Regions from separate parts of the Kitasatospora sp. NPDC007106 genome, predicted to be linked through region 2. Evidence: riboswitches for the same ligand, from Rfam matches in the RefSeq annotation. Region 2 holds a riboswitch; the other holds the start of a gene.
What was found. A riboswitch is a leader RNA that binds a small molecule or an ion and turns the genes downstream of it on or off. The one in region 2 is predicted to bind cyclic di-AMP.

Region 1: another riboswitch for cyclic di-AMP. It lies ahead of ABZ641_RS27100 (transglycosylase family protein); the one in region 2 lies ahead of ABZ641_RS09615 (transglycosylase family protein).

Annotation. Positions count from the first base shown of each region.
Region 1 is NZ_JBEYFP010000503.1:359-4,311, forward strand. It holds gene ABZ641_RS27100 (transglycosylase family protein) at 100-1,272, opposite strand; cyclic di-AMP (ydaO/yuaA leader) riboswitch at 1,278-1,476, opposite strand; gene ABZ641_RS27105 (hypothetical protein) at 1,743-1,928, opposite strand; gene ABZ641_RS27110 (hypothetical protein) at 2,071-3,855, shown strand.
Region 2 is NZ_JBEYFP010000065.1:451-16,645, reverse strand. It holds partial or broken gene ABZ641_RS09630 (DUF501 domain-containing protein) at 58-567, opposite strand; gene ABZ641_RS09625 (septum formation initiator family protein) at 564-998, opposite strand; gene eno (phosphopyruvate hydratase) at 1,103-2,389, opposite strand; gene ABZ641_RS09615 (transglycosylase family protein) at 2,594-3,424, opposite strand; cyclic di-AMP (ydaO/yuaA leader) riboswitch at 3,429-3,594, opposite strand; gene ABZ641_RS09610 (cytochrome P450) at 3,807-5,096, opposite strand; gene ABZ641_RS09605 (SDR family NAD(P)-dependent oxidoreductase) at 5,359-5,787, shown strand; gene ABZ641_RS09600 (MazG family protein) at 5,745-6,737, opposite strand; gene ABZ641_RS09595 (glycosyltransferase) at 6,719-8,098, opposite strand; gene ABZ641_RS09590 (beta-glucanase) at 8,480-9,283, shown strand; gene ABZ641_RS09585 (hypothetical protein) at 9,297-9,545, opposite strand; gene ABZ641_RS09580 (hypothetical protein) at 9,889-10,296, opposite strand; partial or broken gene ABZ641_RS09575 (glutamine synthetase) at 11,273-11,359, opposite strand; gene ABZ641_RS09570 (NACHT domain-containing protein) at 12,015-15,716, opposite strand.

The DNA of each region.
Region 1 (3,953 bases), on a different contig from region 2:
GCTCCGGGGCTGCGGAGGGGGAGAGGAGCGCCCGGGCCGAGGGACCCAGGTACGGCTTCGGGCGCCTGCCCCGGCGTGTGTGACGCCGGGAGGGGCGGTTCAGACCCGGCCGGCGAAGTCCGGGGCCCAGTTGGCGATGGTCTGGACGCGGACGCCGGCGCTCGGGTTGGCGGCCTCGACGTACTTGCCGTCGCCGATGTAGAGCGCGACGTGGTGCACGCCGGAGTTGCTGCCGTTGTTGGACCAGAACAGCAGGTCGCCCGGCTGCAGGTTGTCCAGCGAGACGCGGGTCGAGTAGTCGGCCTGGTCGGCGGCGACGCGCGGGACGGAGATGCCCGCGGCGCGCAGCGCGGCCTGGGTGAGGCCGGAGCAGTCCCAGCCGCCGTTGCCGGTGCCGCCGTAGATGTAGGCCTGGCCCACCTTGGAGAGCGCGAAGTTGACCGCGGCGGCCTTGGAGCCGGTGGCGGTCTGCGCGGTCGTGGTGGTGGTGCTCGCCTTGACCGCGGTGGTCGCCGGCTTGGCGGCGGCCGGGGCGGCCTGGGCCGGGGTGGAGGACGCCTTGGCGGGGGTGCCCAGCGACAGCTTCTGGCCCGGGTAGATGGTGTGCGGACCGTTCTTCAGGACCGACTTGTTGATCTCGTAGAGCTTCTGCCAGCCGCCCTGGACGTGGTTGTGCTCGGCGATGGTCGACAGCCAGTCGCCGGCCCGCACGGTGTAGGTGGCGCCGTGGCTCCACTGGCCCTGCCGGGACTTCTGGCCCTGCCAGGCCTTGCCGTCCTGCGAGGTGCCGGTGGAGGCGGTCGAGCCGGTGGAGGCGGCCGGCGCGGCCGGCGCGGCCGGCTGGGCGGGGGTGGTGGCCGCCGGGGCCGGGGTGGAGGCGGAGCCGCCGGTGTTGATCTCGGGGGCCGGACCGCCCTTGGTCAGGCCGGCCTTGACGGAGCAGACGGGCCAGGCGCCGGGGCCCTGGACGGCCAGCACCTTCTCGGCGACGGCGATCTGCTGGTCCTTGGTGGCCAGGTCGGCGCGGGAGGCGTAGCTGCCGCCGCCGAAGGAGGTCCAGGTGCTGTTGGTGAACTGGAGGCCGCCGTAGAAGCCGTTGCCGGTGTTGATGTGCCAGTCGCCGGAGGACTCGCACTGGGCGACCTTGTCCCAGGTGGAGACCGAGGCGGCGGAGGCGGTGCCGGCGGCCAGCGACGGGATGCTGAGGCCGATGCCGACGACGCCGGTGGTGGCGAGAATGCGGCGGCCGCGCTTGGAGTTGATGGACAGCATGAAGCAGCGTTCCTCTCCCACGCCTGCGAGGTGAGCTGTCGGATTCGGGCTGGAGTTGCCCGGCCGCGCGCGCAGGATCCGGCGATCCCTCGCCGTTTCCGCGCGTGCGGCTTCACCCCAAGCCGGGGAGCGGTGCTGGACCGCTCCCGGGCGACTTACCTGGTTCCCCCGCCCCTGCCGAAGTGCGTTTCGCATTGCCAGTCGGACCGCCGGCAGGACTCGGCGTTCGGGCCAACTGGGTCCGTGTGACCACGAACGTGGGAGGACATTAGACAGAGTTAAGTTCAAACCGCAAACATGTGTGATGCCGGTCACAGCCGATCTTGGTATATTCCATGATCGACCCCTTGATCTTTTCGTGATCGACTTCTGTCGATTTCCGGCAAGGCCCTTCCGGGAAAACCGGCCTGTTTATGCTTCAGGACGGGGGGCCGGGCGACGGCCCGGGGGAGGGGTCGACCGCTCATGGATCACCACGGGCAGCACCGGGAGGCGGAGTCCGGCGGAGTGCCGCGACGGCCGGCGCCGCACCGCCGGGTCGGCCGGCGCAGGATGCTCGTCTGGCTCGGGATCTCCACCGCCGCGGCCGCGGTCGGCGGCGGCGAGTTGGCCCGCCGTGCGCTCGCCTCGTCGGCCGCGCCGGCGTCGGCGGCCACGCCCCTCCCTGCGGCCTCCGGAGGGCCCTCTGCCGGGCATGCGCGGGCTGCCCCGGCTCCTGTCGGCCCCTCGCCCTCCCCGGTCGATCTGACGGGCCGCCGCTGGTCCGACCCGGCGGGCTGGGGCGGCGCCGTCCCCGGGGTGAGGAGCGCCGTCAGGATCGCCGACCGCGTCCTGCTGGACGCCGACGCGTCGATCGGCTCCCTGGTGGTCGAGCCGGGCGGCTCGCTGGTCTTCGCCCCCGGGCGCAGCCTCACGCTCTCCTCCGCGGGCGCCGTGGAGGTCCGCGGCGTCCTGGCGCTGGCCCCGGCGGACGGCTCCGTGCACACCCTGAGATTTCCGTCCGTGAACGAACGAAGCTTCCGCGGCGGCGGCATGACGGTGGTGGAGGGGGACACCGGGCTCTGGGTGACCGGCACCGGCTACCTGCGGCTGGACGGCGCCGCCAAGACCGCCTGGGTCCGCGCCGCCGCCGCGCTGCGGGCCGGCGACACCGAGCTGCGGCTGGCCGAGCCGCCCGTCGGCTGGCGGGCGGGCGACGAGCTGGCCGTCACGCCGACCGGACCCCCGAGCGAGGACGAATTCTCCACCCGGTACGATCTGTGCACGATCAGACGGGTCGACGGCAAGACCGTCACGCTGACCGCACCCCTGGCACACCCGCACCCGCGGGTGACCGCCGGCGGCGGCGTCGCGGTCGGCGCCGAGGTGCTCAACCTGACCCGCAGCGTCCGGATCGAGGGCACCGCCGAGGGCCGTGCCCACGTCCACCTGACCAGCTCGCGCCGGGCCGACGTCCGGCACGCCGCGCTGCGCTGGCTCGGCCCGCGGCAGCCGGGCAAGGAGACCTGGAACGGCTCGTCGGTCACCGAGCCCGTGCTCGGCCGGTACGGCCTGCACTTCCACATGCTCGGCGACACCTCCCGCGGCACCGTCGTCGAGGGCGTGGTGGTCCGCGACAGCGGCAGCCACGCCTTCGTCCCGCACGCCAGCCACGGCATCACCTTCCGCAGCTGCATCAGCCACAACACCTGGGAGGACGCCTACTGGTGGGACGGCCCGCTGGACACCCGCACCCCGCAGGCGCCGTCCGACGACATCACCTACGAGTCCTGCGTGGCCTCCCGCACCGTCCACGAGCCGAACCCCCGCGGCTACCGGCTCACCGGCTTCTCGCTCGGCGCCGGCACCGGCGGCACCGCTCGCGACTGCGTGGCCGTCGGCGTCCAGGGCGCCACCGGCGCCTCGGGCTACGAGTGGCCGGAGACCAGCGAGGGCGTCTGGACCTTCGAGCGCTGCCTGGCCCACAACAACCTCGAGAACGGCCTCTTCGTCTGGCTGAACGCCCGTCACCACCACACCCTGGAACGCTTCGTCGCGTACCACAACGGCGGCTGGGGCGTCGAGCACGGCGCCTACCTCAACGACTTCGACTACAACGGCGGCGTGCTGTACGGCAACGGCGCCGGGGGAGTGGCCGTGCACGCGCTCGGCCGGGACAAGGGCACCGTCTTCGACGGCCTGCTGATCGACGCCGCGGGCCAGTCCGACTACGCGGTCGCCACGGCCAAACACCAGCTCGCCGGAACGACGGTGACGATCGGTCGGAGCCACCTGACGGGCTATCGGAAGGCCGGCGTCGCGTTCCGGGCCACCGCGGACGGCGAGCCGGACGACATCGCCGTGCTGGACTGCTCCTTCGGCGGCAACGAGGTGTGGCTCGACCCGCAGGCACCAGAACCGGCCCGGATCGTCCTGCGCAAGGCCGGTGAACGGCAGGCCGTGCAGCTGCGGCCGGGCCCGGGCAAGGCCGAGTGGAACGCCGCTGCCGCACCGGCCGCAGTGGACGGGCCGCCCCGGGCGGTCGTCACCCCCGCGATCCGGCTCGCCGACGCGGCGGCACCGACCCGGCGGCTGCCCGTCTGAACCCGCGGCCCGAGGTCCGCGCAACGGAGGGACCCCGAGTCCTGCGGCCCGAAGCCCGGGACACGCGGAGGGCCCCGACCTGGTGCGGTCGGGGCCCC
Region 2 (16,195 bases):
GTCCTGCTCCTTGGCCCGGTTGCGCAGGACCCGCTCGCCGGCCGCCTCGACCTCGGCCGGGGAGACGCACGGGCCCTTGGCCCACCAGTCCTCCAGCATGCCGATGGCCTCGTCGCCGAGCGGGTTGACGCCCTCGCCGGCCGCCAGCGAGTGGCCGACCAGCACGTGCAGGCACTTGACCCGGTCGGGCATGCCGCCGGCGCTGGGGAAGCCCTCCAGCACCTCGATGGCGTCGCGGCGGGCGATGTAGTCCTCGTGGGCCGCGCGGTAGGCGGCGGCGAGCTCCGGGTCCTCGGCGAGGCGGGTGCTCTGATCCTTCATCACGCCGTCGGCCTCCAGGGTGCCGATCAGCGAGGCCGCCTTGGGGCAGGTCAGGTAGTAGAGCGTCGGGAAGGGCGTGCCGTCGGGCAGCCGGGGTGCCGTCTCGACCACGTCGGGGTTGCCGCAGGGGCAGCGGTGGGCCACCCCGCGCAGCCCGCGCGGGACCCGGCCGAGCTGGGCGGCGATGGCGGCGACGTCGGCGTCCGACACGGTGCCGTCGGTGGCGGGGTGCTGTTCAGAGGTCATGGCGTGCTGTCTTCGTGAGGAGCGGGCGTCGAGTCGGCCAGGTCGACCGACTCGAGGACGGTGGTGTACCAGGGCTTGGCCGCCCTGACCGGGCCGGTGGGCAGCGCGTCGGCGGAGGCCGGGCCGGGGGACGCGGAGGGGTCGACCGAGACGAACGGGGTCTCGCCGGGCATCGCGAAGTGCAGCCGCTCGCGGGCCTGCGCCTTCACGTACTCCGGGTCCTGCCAGCGGGCCTTCGCCCGCCGGAGCTCGTCGACCTGCTGCCGGGCGTGCTCCGCCCTGGCCCGCTGGTCGGCGATCTCCGAGCGCTGCGTCAGGAACTGCCGGGTGGGGTAGGCGAGTATCGCCACCAGCGAGCACAGGACGAGCACGAGCACGGTGGCGCGGCTGGTGAAGCGCGGACGCCCCGCCAGTCCCGGGATCTTCCACATCGCTCGTACCCCTCCTGCTCACGCCGGTGCCCCGGCCCCCACCCTACGGGGTGGTTGCCGGGGCACCGGTCCAGCGGCCGTGTGTCAGCGCGCGGGTGTCAGCCTCAGCCCTCGTACTTGTAGCGGGGGAACGCGCCCCGGCCGGCGTACTCGGCGGCGTCGTCGAGGATCTCCTCGATGCGCAGCAGCTGGTTGTACTTGGCGACGCGCTCGGAGCGGGCCGGGGCGCCGGTCTTGATCTGGCCGCAGTTGGTGGCGACGGCGAGGTCGGCGATGGTGACGTCCTCGGTCTCGCCGGAGCGGTGCGACATCATGCAGCGGTAGCCGTTGCGCTGGGCCAGCTCGACGGCGTCCAGGGTCTCGGTGAGCGAGCCGATCTGGTTGACCTTCACCAGCAGCGCGTTGGCGGTGCCGGTCTCGATGCCGCGGCGCAGGCGCTCCGGGTTGGTGACGAACAGGTCGTCGCCGACCAGCTGGACCTTGTCGCCCAGCTTGTCGGTCATGGCCTTCCAGCCGTCCCAGTCCGACTCGTCCAGCGGGTCCTCGATGGAGACCAGCGGGTACGCGGCGACCAGCTCGGCGTAGTAGTCGATGAGCTCGGCGGAGGAGATCGCCTTGCCCTCGAAGGTGTAGGCGCCGTCGTTGTGGAACTCGGAGGAGGCGACGTCCAGGGCGAGCGCGACGTCCTTGCCCGGGGTGTAGCCGGCCTTCTTGATGGCCTCGACGATGAGGTCGAGCGCCTCGCGGTTGGAGTCCAGGTTCGGCGCGAAGCCGCCCTCGTCGCCGAGGCCGGTGGACAGGCCGCGCTCCTTCAGCACGCCCTTGAGGGTGTGGTAGACCTCGACGCCCCAGCGGACGGCCTCGGAGAAGGACTCCGCGCCGATCGGGGCGATCATGAACTCCTGGATGTCGACGTTGGAGTCCGCGTGCGAGCCGCCGTTGAGGATGTTCATCATCGGGACGGGCAGCACGTGGGCGTTGGGGCCGCCCAGGTAGCGGAACAGCGGCAGGTCGCTGGCCTCGGAGGCGGCGTGCGCCACGGCGAGGGAGACGCCGAGGATCGCGTTGGCGCCGAGCGAGGACTTGTCGGGGGTGGCGTCCAGGTCGAGCATGGCCTGGTCGATCAGGCGCTGCTCGGTGGCGTCGTAGCCGACCAGCTCCGGGCCGATCTGCTCGATGACGGCGAGGACGGCCTTCTCCACGCCCTTGCCGAAGTAGCGGTTCTTGTCGCCGTCGCGAAGCTCCAGGGCCTCGAAGGCACCGGTGGAGGCACCGGACGGGACAGCGGCACGACCGGTGCTGCCGTCGTCGAGGCCGACCTCGACCTCGACCGTGGGGTTACCGCGGGAGTCGAGGATTTCGCGGGCTACGACGACATCAATGGACGGCACGAGGCATCTCCTAGCGGAAGCGGATGAGGGTCGTTACGACCAGAGCCTAACCGCACGGGCCCACCGGGCCGTGCCGCGCATGGCCCTGTCTCACCGTGTGGCCGGTCTACTCGCCGGTAGTTCACCTGAAGGACCACAAAACCGGCCGCCCGCCCGCGGGTGCCGCCCCGCGGGCGGACGGACCGTTCGTACCGTGCCGGACCGTCAGGCCAGGCGCAGCTGCTGGCCGGGCAGGATCAGGTCCGGATCGGCGCCGACGGCCTCGCGGTTGTTCGTGTACAGCTGCTCCCAGCCGCCGGGCAGCCCGTGCGCGGCGGCGATGCCGGACAGCGTGTCGCCCTCCTGCACGGTGTACTGCTCGCGGCCGAGGGAGGGCACCGGAACGGCCTGCAGGGTGCGGGCGCCCTCGTCGGCGCCGTCGTCGGCCGGGTCGGCCGGGTCGGCCGGCCCGGTGGGCGCCGGCGGCAGGTGGCGCTCGTAGACCTCCTGGTGCGCCGTCCAGTACCACTGGTCGTCCTTCTGGTACCAGTACACGCCGGAGTCCGCGTCGAAGCCGCCGCGGCCGGGGAACTGCGGCGACGGCGACGACGGGGCCGCCGGGGCCGCCGGGGCCTGCGTCCGTCCGGTGCCGCTGCGCGTCCCGCCGCTCCCGGCGGACGCGCGGGTCAGGCCGGCGCGTTTGGAACACACCGGCCACGCGCCGGGCCCCTGGGAGGCCAGCACCTTCTCGGCGACGGCGATCTGTTCGCTCTTGCTCGCCTGGTGGGCGAGCGGGGCGTACCGGGCGCCGCCGAACCCCTTCCAGGTCCGGGCGGTGAACTGCAGCCCGCCGTAGAAGCCGTTGCCGGTGTTGATCCTCCAGTTGCCGCCGCTCTCGCACTGGGCGACCTTGTCCCAGATCGAGACGGGGGCGGCATGGGCTCCGCCCGCGGTGAGCAGCGGCAGGGCGAGGCCGACACCCGTGACACCCGCGACGGCGACCGCCTTCTCGGCGGACGTCCTGCGGCGGTGGCGGCCAGGTCCGGTGAAGAGCATGGGTTGTCCCTCTCCGAACGCCTGCGAGGTGAGCTGTCGGGTTCGGACCGGGAGGCTGGCCCGGCCGCGGCCGCAGGAGGGGCCCTGCTGACGCGGCTTCACCCCTAGCCGTGGGGACGGCGACGAACGTGGTTCCCCCGCCCCTGTCCTGGGTCTCGGTCGTGAGGCCCGGGCACGGCGGACAGGATTCGGCGTTGCCGTGCCGGGGTCCGCGGCTGCGGACTGTTCGGGAGAGTAAGCAGATCGAACGACCGATCACAAGCTCATATCGCGGGTATCACGGAGCAATTACGGAGAGCCGATAATCGCCCACGAACGATGCAGGTTTCTCCTGATTGACGAGTGTTCAGATCCGACCGGATCCGACCGGTGCGACACACCGTCAGACCGTGTCGCGCCGCCCGGACGGCCCTGCCGGGGTGAAGGCGACCGGCAGCTCGCGCAGGCCCCGCATGATGAGGCCGCCGCGCCAGCGCAGGTCCGCCGGGTCGGCGTCCAGGGCGAGGTCCGGCAGCCGGGTCAGCAGCGTCGCCAGGGCGGCCCGGCCCTCCAGGCGGGCCAGCGGGGCGCCGATGCAGTAGTGGATGCCGTGGCCGAAGCCCAGGTGCGGGTTGTCGGCGCGGGCGAGGTCCAGGGTGTTCTCGTCGGAGAACCGGGCCGGGTCGCGGTCGGCCGCCGCCAGCACCACCAGCACCGGGTCGCCGACCGGGATCTCCACCCCGCCGATCGTCAGCGGCCGGGTCGCGAACCGCCAGGTGGCCAGCTCCACCGGCCCGTCGTAGCGCAGCAGCTCCTCGATGCCGGTCTCCAGCAGGCCGCTCTCGCCGCGTGCCACCGACTCCTGCAGCAGCGCCCGCTGCCCGGGGTTGCGCAGCAGGGCGTGCAGGCCGTTGCCGATCAGGTTGACGGTGGTCTCGAAGCCGGCGAACAGCAGGATGAAGGCCATCGCCGCGGCCTCGTTCTCGGTCAGGTGCTCGCCGTGGTCGCTGGCCCGGATCAGCCCGGAGATCAGGTCGTCGCCGAGGTCGGCCCGCTTGCGGTGGATCAGCTCCGCCAGGTACGTGCGGATCCGCTTCACGGCCCGGCCGACGCCGCCGCGCTGCCCGCCGGGCTGGCCCGGCTTGGTGTGTCGCAGCATCATGCCGGCCCAGTCCCGGAAGTCGTCCTGGTCCTCCGGCGGCACGCCGAGCAGGTCGCAGATCGCGTAGATCGGCAGCGGGAAGGCGAACTCGTGGATCAGGTCGGCCGTGCCGCGCCCGGCGAAGGAGTCGATCAGCCGGTCGGTGAGCTGCTGCACCCGCGGCTCGAACTCCGCCACCCGGCGCGGCGTGAACGCCTTGGAGACCAGCCGGCGCAGCCGGGTGTGGTCCGGCGGGTCGATGTTCAGCAGGTGGGTCATCAGGTCGGCCTGCCGCTCGCCCGGGATGCCGACCCTGCCGGAGCGGTGCGCCTGCTCGCTGTGGTGCACCGGGTTCTTGGAGAGCCGGGCGTCCGCGAGCGCCTGCCGGGCGTCCGCGTACCGGGTCACCAGCCAGGCGTCCACCCCGCTGGGCAGCGTGGTGCGGTGCACCGGCGCGTGCTCGCGCAGCCAGGCGTACGCGGGGTAGGGGTCGGCGGCGAACTCCCAGGTGAAGAGTTCGGGTCGGTCGTCGGGTCGGGGGGTCTCCGGCATGCCCCGACCGTATCCGCTGCCGGGCGCCCCTCCCGACGGTGCCCGACCGGCCCGCCCGGCCCGCGCGGGCGCCGTCGGGAGGCGCTGCCCGAGGGCCCGTGCGGGACGGCCGGATCCGATCGGCCCGGACGGGCGTGAGCCTGGTCACCTGGGGGGTAATCCCTGTTGCGGAGGGTCGCGAGGTGCCTACGATCCTCCGATAACCGTGAGGGCGGACGTGCGGAGCCGCCCGCGGGGTGTCGTGCTCAGAGAGGAGCAGGCCGTGCGAGTAGCCGGGGCAGTGGTCGTCATCGCCGTACTGAGCGGGGGCGAGGGGGCCGACCTGGCCCGCCGCTTCGCCGCCGCGGGCGCCGCGGGCATGCTCGTCGCCGATCTGCGCCCGGGTGTCGCGGAGGACCTCGCCACCGAGCTCGACCGCCCCGGCTGCCCGGTCGTCGGCGTCAGCGGCGACGTCCACCAGCCCAGCGACGTCGCCGCCCTGGTCGACACCGCGAGCAAGCACCTCGGCCGGATCGACCTCTTCGCCGTCGCCGGCCCGCACGGCGAGCGGATCGTCTCCTTCGCCGACCTGGACGACAACCTCGCCCCGCTGGCCGAGCTGCTCGCCCTGGTCGGCGAGGCGATCAGCGAGGTCGTCCCGCCGCAGCGTCAGTCCGACAGCCCCTCGGCCGTCCGCACCGCCGTCCGGTAGCGCCGCGCGGCACCGCGCAGCGCCGCGTCGACGTCCACGCCGGCGTCGTAGGCGCGCTGCGCCACGGCCAGCAGCAGCTCGCCGACGTTCTCCGCGGTCAGCTCCCGCGGCAGTTCGTACGGGGCGTCCGGCACGGCGGTGAAGCCGGCCCGGCGCACCCGGGACACCAGCTTGGCCGCGTACGCGAGGGCGGGCAGGCCCGACGGGACGCCGTCCAGCACCGACTCCCGCTGCTTCTCGGCGGCCTTCAGCTGCTCCCAGTTGGCCTCGACCTGGTCGGAGCCGGTGGCCTCCACGTCGCCGAAGACGTGCGGGTGGCGGTACATGAGCTTCTCGACGATGTCGCCGGCCACGTCGTCGACGGAGAACGGGTCCTCCGGGTGCTCCTCGGCGATCCGCGCGTGGAAGAAGACCTGCAGCAGGACGTCGCCGAGCTCCTCGCGCAGCGTCTCCCGGTCGCCCTCCTCGATCGCCTCGACGAGCTCGTACGCCTCCTCGACCAGGTACTTCACCAGCGACTCGTGGGTCTGCTCGGCGTCCCAGGGGCAGCCGCCGGGCGAGCGCAGCCGGTCCATCACCGAGGCGAGGTCGAGCAGCCGCGCGCCCGGCAGGTCGTACGAGCCGGGCAGCAGCTCGATCTCGGGGACGCTGCCCGCCTCCTCCACCGCGAGCCGGGCCAGGGCGTCGGTGAGGCCCGGGTCGCCGTCCGGGCTGCCCAGCCAGACCACCGGGGCGGCCTCGGCCAGCATCCGGGCGAGCGCCGGAGCGGACGTCCGCTCGACGGTCTCCACCTCGACGCCGGCCTGCCGCAGCGCGGGCAGCTGCGGGTGCTCCGGGTCGGCGGCCAGCACCCGGCCGGCCGACCGCAGGGCCTCCCAGGCGGGCCAGGACAGCAGGCCGGGGGCGACCCGGTGGGTGGTGGTCAGCAGGATCAGCTTCGGAGTCTCCACACCCCCGAACCTACCGTCCCTCGGCGGCGCCCCGACGCGTCCCGCCGGGCGCCGCGGGCGGACCGGTCAGGCGGACGGCGCGCGCTGCGGCAGCCAGTCGGTGGTGCTGTCGACCAGGGCGATCTGCTGCGGGTCCCAGCGGCCGTAGCGGGGGTTGACCTCGACCTTGAGCTCCCGGCCGGCGTCGGCGAGGGCCTTGCGGACCACGGCGTCGCCCTGCTCGGTCCGGGCGTCCTGGCCGGCCGCCGAGGCGATCTTCTTGATGCCGATCTGCTGCCGGTAGAAGCCTCGCCGGAGCCGAGCAGGCCGAGGGCCCGGCGCCGGCGGTCGGAGATCGGGGTGACGACGGTGCGCCGGCGCTGGCGGCCCGTCCAGGAGACCAGGTGCCGGCCCAGCACCCATTCGCGGAACATCACCCAGAGCGCGAAGGCGGTGCCGAGCGTGCCGACCAGCAGGTAGGCGGGGTAGCAGGCGAGCGCCCGCCGCACGCCGAGCTGGAGGCTCGCGGTGGTGAGGGTGACCGCCGCCATGACCAGGAACCACGAGCCGAACCAGCGCACCGCGTCGAACTCGGTGAACCCGGTGGCCAGGTGGTAGAGCAGCGAGACGTAGCCCGCGGCCAGCAGGGCGCTGTCGACCATCATGGCGCCGAAGACCTTGGTGAAGCCCCAGCTGCGGAAGAACAGGCCCTTGTGCTTGTCGATGGCCTGGGCCCAGCCGGAGGCCCAGCGGTGGGTCTGGGCCCAGTACTCGCGCCAGCCGCGGGGGTCGCGGACGGCGACGAACTCGCCGCGGACGAAGCCCGCCGGGCGTCCGTGGCGGTTCATCTTGAGCGCGAGTTCGACGTCCTCGCAGAGGCTGTCGGCGGACCAGCCGCCGACCGCGCGCAGGTCGTCCACCCGGTACAGGCCGGCCGAGCCGGAGAGCACCGCGACCCAGCCGTGCCAGGTCTCGACGATCCGGGAGATCCGGTGCGCCGAGGCCCACTCGACGGCCCGGGAGCGCTGGAAGAGCCCGGTGCTGCTGTGCGGGGTGACCGACAGGCAGACGCCGCCGTAGCCGTGCTCGTCCATCACCCGCAGGCAGGTGTCGAAGACCTGCCGGGAGGCGAAGTAGCCGTCGGCGTCCAGCAGCGCGACATGGCTGGTGGTGACCCGCTCCAGGGCGTGGTTGAGCGAGCGGGGCTTGCTCGCGAAGCCGACCTCGATGACCTCGGCTCCGCATTCCGCGGCGATCCGCGCCGTCCCGTCCGTGCACGAATCCGCAATGACGAGGACTTTCTGCGGCGGCACGCTCTGAGAAAAGGCGGATTCCACCGCGATCGCGATGAAATCCGCCTCGTTGTGTGCCGGAATCAGCACGGTGACCGAATGCGTCACCGGCGTGCGAACCACTTCACCGCCGCGCCGACCGCGGTGGTCGCACCCCCGATGGCCAGCATGGCGAGCGAGGCGACACCGGTATGGGCGAGTCCGTACATTCCCTCTGCCTCCTTTGTTGTTCCGCCCGCGGACGGGTTCCGCCCGACGGTTCCGGCCGACCGGGGAGATGGTGCGGGCCGGTGAATGAGTCAGATGTACCACGCAGCCGTCTGCTGTCAGCTCATCACACAGCACAGTCGCCGCGACTCTCCGTCAATTCATCCGGTCAGCTCTGGATACGGGCATCCGCCGGGCCGACCGCGCATCGTGAAACCACCGGAGCCCCGCCGTCAGCCGGACGGCCGCCGGTCGAGGAGGGACATGCACCCGCTCCATCTGCTGCTGGCGGCCGCGCTCGCCGCGGTCCCGGGCGGCGCCCACCGCGCCGTCCCCGCACCGAGCCGCATCGTGTTCATGGACACCTTCGCCACCCTGGACGTCGGCCCGGGCCGCACCTGGGGCTGGCAGACCGCCGCCTACTCCCGGTGCACCGACAGCAGCGACAACCCGAACGCCTGGAAGCTCGACCGGCTCACCACCGCCGCGCTCTCCACCGCGTCCGGCCACCTCGTCATCACCGCCACCCCGCGGCCGGACGGCGCCTGGAACACCGGGCTGCTCACCACCGGCGACTCCTGCGGCTCCGGCGGCGACAGCGTCCAGGTCCGCACCGGGGACTTCCTGCTCGCCCACATACGCCTGCCGCAGGCCGACACCGGCACCTGGCCCGCACTGTGGACCTGGCGCGACGGCCACAACGAGGTCGACGTCTTCGAATGGCACGCCGACCGGCCGGAGAACATCGAGTTCGTCAACCACGTCCGCAGCGGCGACACCGTCTTCACCGCGCCCTACGTCGGCGCCGGGAAGTGGATCTACATCGGTGCCAGGTTCGGCGCCGACAACACCACCTGGTACATCGGCACCGACCGCAACCGCCTCACCGCCGCCTTCGCCGACCACACCGGTGTCGGCCCCGACTTCGCCGCCTACTTGATCCTCAACCTGTCGGTCAGCGACGGCGCCTTCCACTCCCGCCCGCCGGGCAGCACCCCCGCCACCCTGGAGTCCGACCTGGTGATGATCCAGCGGCCGGCGCCGGTCGGCCTGCCCGACGCGCCCTGACCGGCCGCGGCGCCTACGCCACCTGGAGGCAGTCGCGCCCGGACGTCCCGGCGCTCGACAGGTACGTCCCGGCGGATCCGCCCCCGGCGACGCTCAGCAGCTCCATCCCGTGCCGGCCGCCCGGGCCGTAGCCCAGCGCGGTGAGCCTGCGGCAGAGCTCCGAGGCCTGCGCGTGGTCGGCGCCCGCCACCGCGCTCACCATCAGCGAACGGCGGGGCAGCCCGGACGGCGAGGGCTGCACCAGCACCGTCCCGTGAGCCACGCCCGGCAGGCAACGGACCTCCTCCGGGACGTCCTCCACCACCGCGCCGGGCGCCGTCTCGGCAGCCGGCTCCTCCGAAGCCCCCGGCGCGGCCGGCGGCGCGCACGAGGGCCCCACCGGGACGGGGGCCGGCCGACCGGAGTCCGCCGCGGCCTCCCCGTCCGCCCCGCACCCCGTCACCGTCATCGCCACCAGCCCGGCAGCCGCCACGGCCGCCCACGCCAGTCCCCGCACGCGCATTCCCCGCCCCCGAGCCCGTTCGAACCAGCGATGATCATATCGACGCCGGTGCGGTGTGCTCGGACGTCGCACCCGGCGGCCCCCGCCACCGGCCGGGCGGCGCCTACTGCCCCGCCCACCGCCGAAGTCTCGCGACGGCGTCCGCCTTCGCGGCAGCCGCTCCGGACGTCTCCCCCCGGCTCGCCACGAAGGCGCTGATCGGCGTCCACCGCATCCGCCCCGCGGGCGGCCTCCATCTGACGGCGGGAAAGCCGGTGATCCCGACGACGTACTGCCGGGGGATCACCCGCGTCCACAGGTAGCCCCGCACCGTGAGGTGGCCACCCCTGCACGTCACGCCCAGCCGATAACCCCGTACCCCGAGGACCGCCCCACCGACCACGACCACCCCGGCCACCAGGCGCGACAACCCACCGGCGGCCTCCACCGCGTACACGAGGCCCCCGATCGACGGCACCAGCCCGAGCACGGCATTGGCGACGCGGTTCACCCCCGACGGTGACAGCTCCATGATCCTCCCGCCCTTCGTCCGCACTCGGAGGGTTCCCGCCGTGGGGATTCCCCGTGCCCACCACCCGGCGTCCACCGCACCGCCGTGACGCTCCGCAGCTACCTCCGCCGCGCCCTCCGACGAGTCACGACCACCAGGCGCACGGCGTAGAACGCGACGAACAGCACCGGCAGCACCTGCTGTGGTCTGCGGCTACAGCACCTGCAGGTTCTTACGGAGCAGGCTGTCCTTGACCTGCTCTGATGCCGTCAGCATCTGTCAGCACCGGTTGCTCGGCCCACCTCACACGGCCCGTAGTCCAACTCCTGCTTTAGGAGCACAGGCGTCAGCCACTTGGACTGACCTGGCCCGATACACGCCAGTCGGGAGGCCAGCCAGGCCGCGCCAGCGCCCGCGGTTCCGCTGTTCCCCGCCTAACCGGGCACGGCTGTGGCACGCCGCTCCTAGACCTTGTGGAAGAGCTCTGGAGGTACGTCGGGCGGCATGGCGTTCGTGAGCGTCACGTACGCCGGCCCGTACGGTGTCTCAACGCACCAGTGTTCCCATTGGTCCAGCTCGTGCGAGATGTATCGGCGCATCAGACTGCGGAGCTGGTCCCACTCCGCGGCTGACAGGCGCCCTTCGGGTGCCACGTCATGATCCACCAGCCCCACAGTAGTGAGCCGCACTCAAGGCTGGAAGATGGTGGCTACTGCGGGATTGGCCCCCTTCGTCCCGAAGCAACCCGAGCAGGCCTGGGGCAGTACCGCTGACCTGCGCTAATAGTCTGCAACGTACGCAGTCGTCCGCCGAGGTACGGGTCCCGCTACAACGCGGGCGAGACACTCAACCCGACGGTGCGAGAGGGACACTCCTACCCTCATGGCCCACAGACGGCCCAGGAAGGACGAAAGCCCTGAAAACGCCTCTCGGGCCGGCGGATCGCATCCACCGGCCCGAGGGGCGTCGTACGCTGCAGGCCTGCTCCGGCCCGCGGTTACAGCACCTGGAGGTTCTTGCGCAGCTCGAACGGGGTGACCTCGGAGCGGTACTCCTCCCACTCCTGGCGCTTGTTGCGCAGGAACTGACGCAACGGAATGGCCGCCTGTGGGTTTGCACGGCAGACCACTCCTGACCTGCTGTGAAGCCGTCGCCGCTTGTCAGTGTCCGTCGCCCCCGGTTCCCCTCGCACGGCCCACAGACGGCCCAGGGCCAGACCCCTGCATTACACGGATTGGTGTTGGCTACAGGCCGGGGCCTGCGCGTGACCCACGCTGGACAGCTCTAGGGTTCCGCGCCTTTGGCACCCGTGATTGACCGTCACGTACCACCCGAACCGGCACGACTGTGGCACATAGCCTGTCCCTCGATGCAAGCTACTGGCAACGGGGTAGCTGAGGTCTCTTGTCGAGGCCTGCTAGCGCCCATCATCCGCTGGCGACCAACTGTGGTTGCCACGGTGGCTGTACCTCACTGCAGTACAGCCACCCGTCCGATGCCATACGGCTCTGTCTTCACTTCCCGCTGTCCGTGTATCGGCTGTGGTAATACCGCCCCAACCACAGCAGTTGCGGGATTCGCAGATCACCAAAAGCCTAAGCAAATATCCTTAACTACCGGCCACCAGGTACGAGTTCGATCACCGGGTGAGATACCCCATCATCACTCCCGAATGTCCTGCCACAGGATTCACCACCCGCTATCGTCTCGGCGTCCCGTTTGATCCACCCGACGACAAGCTAGAACCACTTCTGCTCCTCCGCGATTCTAAGAACCGGCCTGACATGCCCCCTGCGCCGGGCGAAGTTATTTTCGGCGGAGGTGAGCAGATTCGATGGCATGTCCCACGCCCTTTCCATTACCTGCTCCGCAAGCGAGCGCGACATTTTGAGCACCTTGGCATCAAATCTCGGACGGACGGGGAAAAACACCCCCGGACCATACTTGCGGTCAATCACAGATAGAAAATCTTGCTCGGAGATCGCATCCACAGAGAACCGCTCCCAGGCGTACTGAATGAGCAATCTTGCCAAAACCGGATCATCCTCAAACTTTCCCGAATTCAGCGCCAGGGCATCCTTCTCCACGCAAGGCTCCACCCTGTCAAAGAATAGCACTACCATGCGGGATCCATTTTTCCATGCATCCCTTGAGTGCAGATTGCTCGGAAGAATCTTTTGTGCCCTGCTGGAGAATCTGCGAGATACCTGGGTAAACTGCAGCAATACGTCGAAATGGTCTACAGAGATCGAATCAACAGCAGACGCAATGCTTCCTCGAAGCTGCATGATCACCTCGGCTTCTGCCCATGTGAACATGGTCGCAAGCCACACTGTCCGCTCAAGTTCTGAAGCAGCTGCGTCAAGCTGCGCCAACCACCATGCATCCTGCTTGCCTCGCCGCTTTGCGTTCCGCACCCGGTCGATGAAGGGGAAGGCAGGGTCAAACAGTCGATCAGCGCCCGCGCCGCGTTCCTTTTGCGAGCGCACCGCGCCCGCGGTGATCCCAATGCAATAGCTAGCCCAGCTTTCGCCAAAGCTTTCGTCGAGCAGTCGACAGAACTCTTTCCAGTGAGAAAGCTCTTTCGCCCCCCCGGATGAGCTAAAGGATTCCTCCATCAACGAACTCAGGCTCACAGTCGCAGCGACGGACGCAGAATTTGAAGACGGGAAATCCTTCACGTCGTGCAGCCGTGATGTCAGGTAGTTGATAATGGGAGGCGAGTCTCCCTCGGTAAACATCGACCAAACTGTCGGGTTAACCATGAACGAAAGAGTTCCCACGAACCCATCGGAAGTCGCCGTAAGCGGATCAGAAAGTACGTACAGGCTGGCTTGACGGCGAAGAATCTCGCTCGCAGCCTCAAAGTAGGCACCAGCTGCAACCAAATCGGGAATGAGCGGCATCAGGAATTCGTCATCCGCACCCAAATCGGCGATACCAATCGCGGGAAACACGTCCAGCCATCCACCAATTTTGATCCATGGCCTCCTGTCCCCTGGGTCCTTCCTAAGGAAATCCTGAAGCCACCTACCCTCGACATTAATAGAGGTGTTCGCCTTCTGCGCCATAATCACGGCGCATGCCGCCCGCGCGCGCTCACTAAATGGATCGGACCCAAGGATTTTCCACATCTTTTCAACCACGTACGAACCGCCGGCCTTGTCGACCAGGAAAAGATTAAGGTCGGAGCTATCGGCCATAATATATGATCGCGCCCTACGCTCCGCCCACCTGATTCCTGGCTTGTCGAAAAGACTGTCGAGGAGGCGCTCCGTAGCAGGCACAGACTGGAAGAACACCCAGTCCTGAAGCAATGCCAAGGCAAGCACGCGCGGATAGTTCATCCCTCGAAACTCGGGCTTGCCGCACAGAATCGCGACTCGCTCGGCCAAGTCAAGGAGCTCGCCCATCGTGAAGCACCCAGCAAAAAAGCGGGTAACGTTCAGCCAATACGAGTTCGGAGCAATACCATCGAATCTGTCTGGCTTCGTGCCACTCGCGGATTGCGTGGCAGAGATGTAGGGGGCAGTATCGTACAGGTAGCGCGCAGCAAAATACTCTCGAAGCGGCTGAACCTCGAACTCGTAAGTCCCCTCCACCCTCGATACGAGGGCGACGATACGGTCCATTCCAGTCAGCAAATCGTCCAGCAGCGCCTCGGGCTGGCGAAGCTCGCGCAGCCTGCTCCGCACTACGGCTTGAAGCTCATCCCGGTCAATTCGACCAGTTGTTCCGCGCCCTTCGGCTCTGGCATGAATGTAGAAGGCCAAGTGCTGATGAATAGAAATTAGGAGATTTCTATGCTCGCGCACAATTGAGCTCTTCTCCACCTCGCGATTAAAATATGACTCAACATAGGAATCGTATAGCTCTGTCCTTTTGTCGGGCAGACTCGGCCCCTTATGGAGAATCAAACTCAGCAGGATAGAGAGCTGCATTGTATTCTTTGCCAGCTCAGCCATGTGCGGCGCAGACATCTTTTGAGAAAGAATATCGCGAATCTCGGCAATGTCCGATGCTGCCAAATTTCGCGCCTGACCCCACCGGTCGGTATAGTTGAGTGCAATGTCCGGCGTGATTGCGGCAAGTTTCAGATACTGAAACCTCTGATGCGAGAAAGACGGCGCATTCGATACAGCGGTTGGCCGACTGGTGATCAGAACCCGAACCCTTCGAGAGTTCTGATTGAGTCGAACGATAGCGGCGCTGACCTCCTCCACTACTTTGCTTCGGTCCTCAAGGTCAGCAACCTCGTCAAGCGCGTCAAGAATGATAAATACTGGATACTCTTCAACCAGAAAAGCAAGATCGGACACGCTGAAGTCCAAGCCGCCGGAGTATCGCTCCACATGTGCCGCAAGTGCCCCTTCGAGCGATTTCTTGCCATCATGAAGAGTGTCGGATTTTCCGGACCAGGGATCAAACCCGTTCAGCCATGACGCCAAGTCACGGAGCTCAATCTTGAAGGGCATAAGAACGGCAGAGCTCGAGTGTGCCGGCGGGAGGTTGATGTCTTCCCGCTGCAATAGTCTGGCACGGTGAACCTGGGCAATGTACTGGGCCAAGGTTGATTTACCTTGGCCGGGAGCGCCCTCTAGTACGATCTGAGGGAACGTGTCAGAGAAATCTGCGTCTAGAAGAAGGTCGGCTCCCCCCATCAGGGGATATCGGCCGGTAGAGTATGCATGGTACCGGCGCGGCAGCCTCTCGGCGGCATCGACCCTTGCAGCGTTATAGACGTCGGCGGAGCTGACCACATGAACTCGGGATGTCGATTCTTCCTGATGAAGCCGGCGGTTAACCGCATGGGCGTAGTGCGCGGCTACCCCTTCATGGCCGTTATCGGGCCCCAGCATCGGCGCAAGTGGTACATCGACAAACAGGTCGAAGAGTGAACTAGGCAGCAGATGGGCCTGCTTGAACCTAATCGACGAATCCCGCTCGAACTGGTGGGCAAAATAGGAGATTAGCGCCCGCTGCCGGCGCCTGCGACTTTCCTCGGGCCCCATCCGCTCCACCACTAGACGGAGAAGATCGGTTCCAGAAAGCAGCGAAGGGTATCGAAGCTTGAGGTCGTAGTTTGTGTCGAGGCGCCTATCAAGGTCGTCCCTCCACCAGCACTGCGCTTCGATGGGGACGTTTTCTCTTAGGTAGCGGTCAACCTTGTCAATGGTCCCTGTATCAAGATTCGCACTAGGCGGAAGATTGGTGATCAAGAAGTATTTAGTGAATCCTCGATCCTTAAGCCGCTCGATCTTTTCCAGTTCCCCATCGATCGATTCTGCGATCCATTTGAACGGGTCCCTGATGCTCGCAGGCTTAGCTGTGAACTTAACTTGAAACACTATGTCTGAGTGGCCGCTGCTTCGGGCAGTTGCATCCCTGCCTCCATCGGCCATTCCCACAGGGAAGCACTGAACTCCGGGATACTCGTTCACCAGGAGAGATTGACACAGCATCTGGAATCGCTGATTAAGAAGCGATTCATAGTTATAGTCCACACCGGCTCCGCGCTAGGACCGCCTAAATGACCAAAGCGTACAGGGAACTCGGGTCACAGAGGGTCTGAACACAGAAAATCGAGAAGCTTCGACTTGTCGGGCTCCTGCCAACTTGCGGCCAGTTGGCTGGCCGACGCCCTGAAGCCAAAGGCAGTGGAGCGATACGGCCGGTCTCCTGTCCGGTCAGAGCCGGCTTGATCCGGAGACGGGCACTTGCTCACGATCTCTGACAAGCCAGTAGCAGGCGCGTATCTGGCGAGCTGGCCGCCGACAGCCCCTTGCCTTAGCAGCTCCTGGGACTCCGGGCACGCCCTTGGGTGGCAGGTCGTGTGCGGTGTCCGCCACCGCCCGCCCCTACTGGCGTAGCCCGTTGGCGTACATCAACGGGAGATGGGCGTGGAACGCACTCCCAGCAG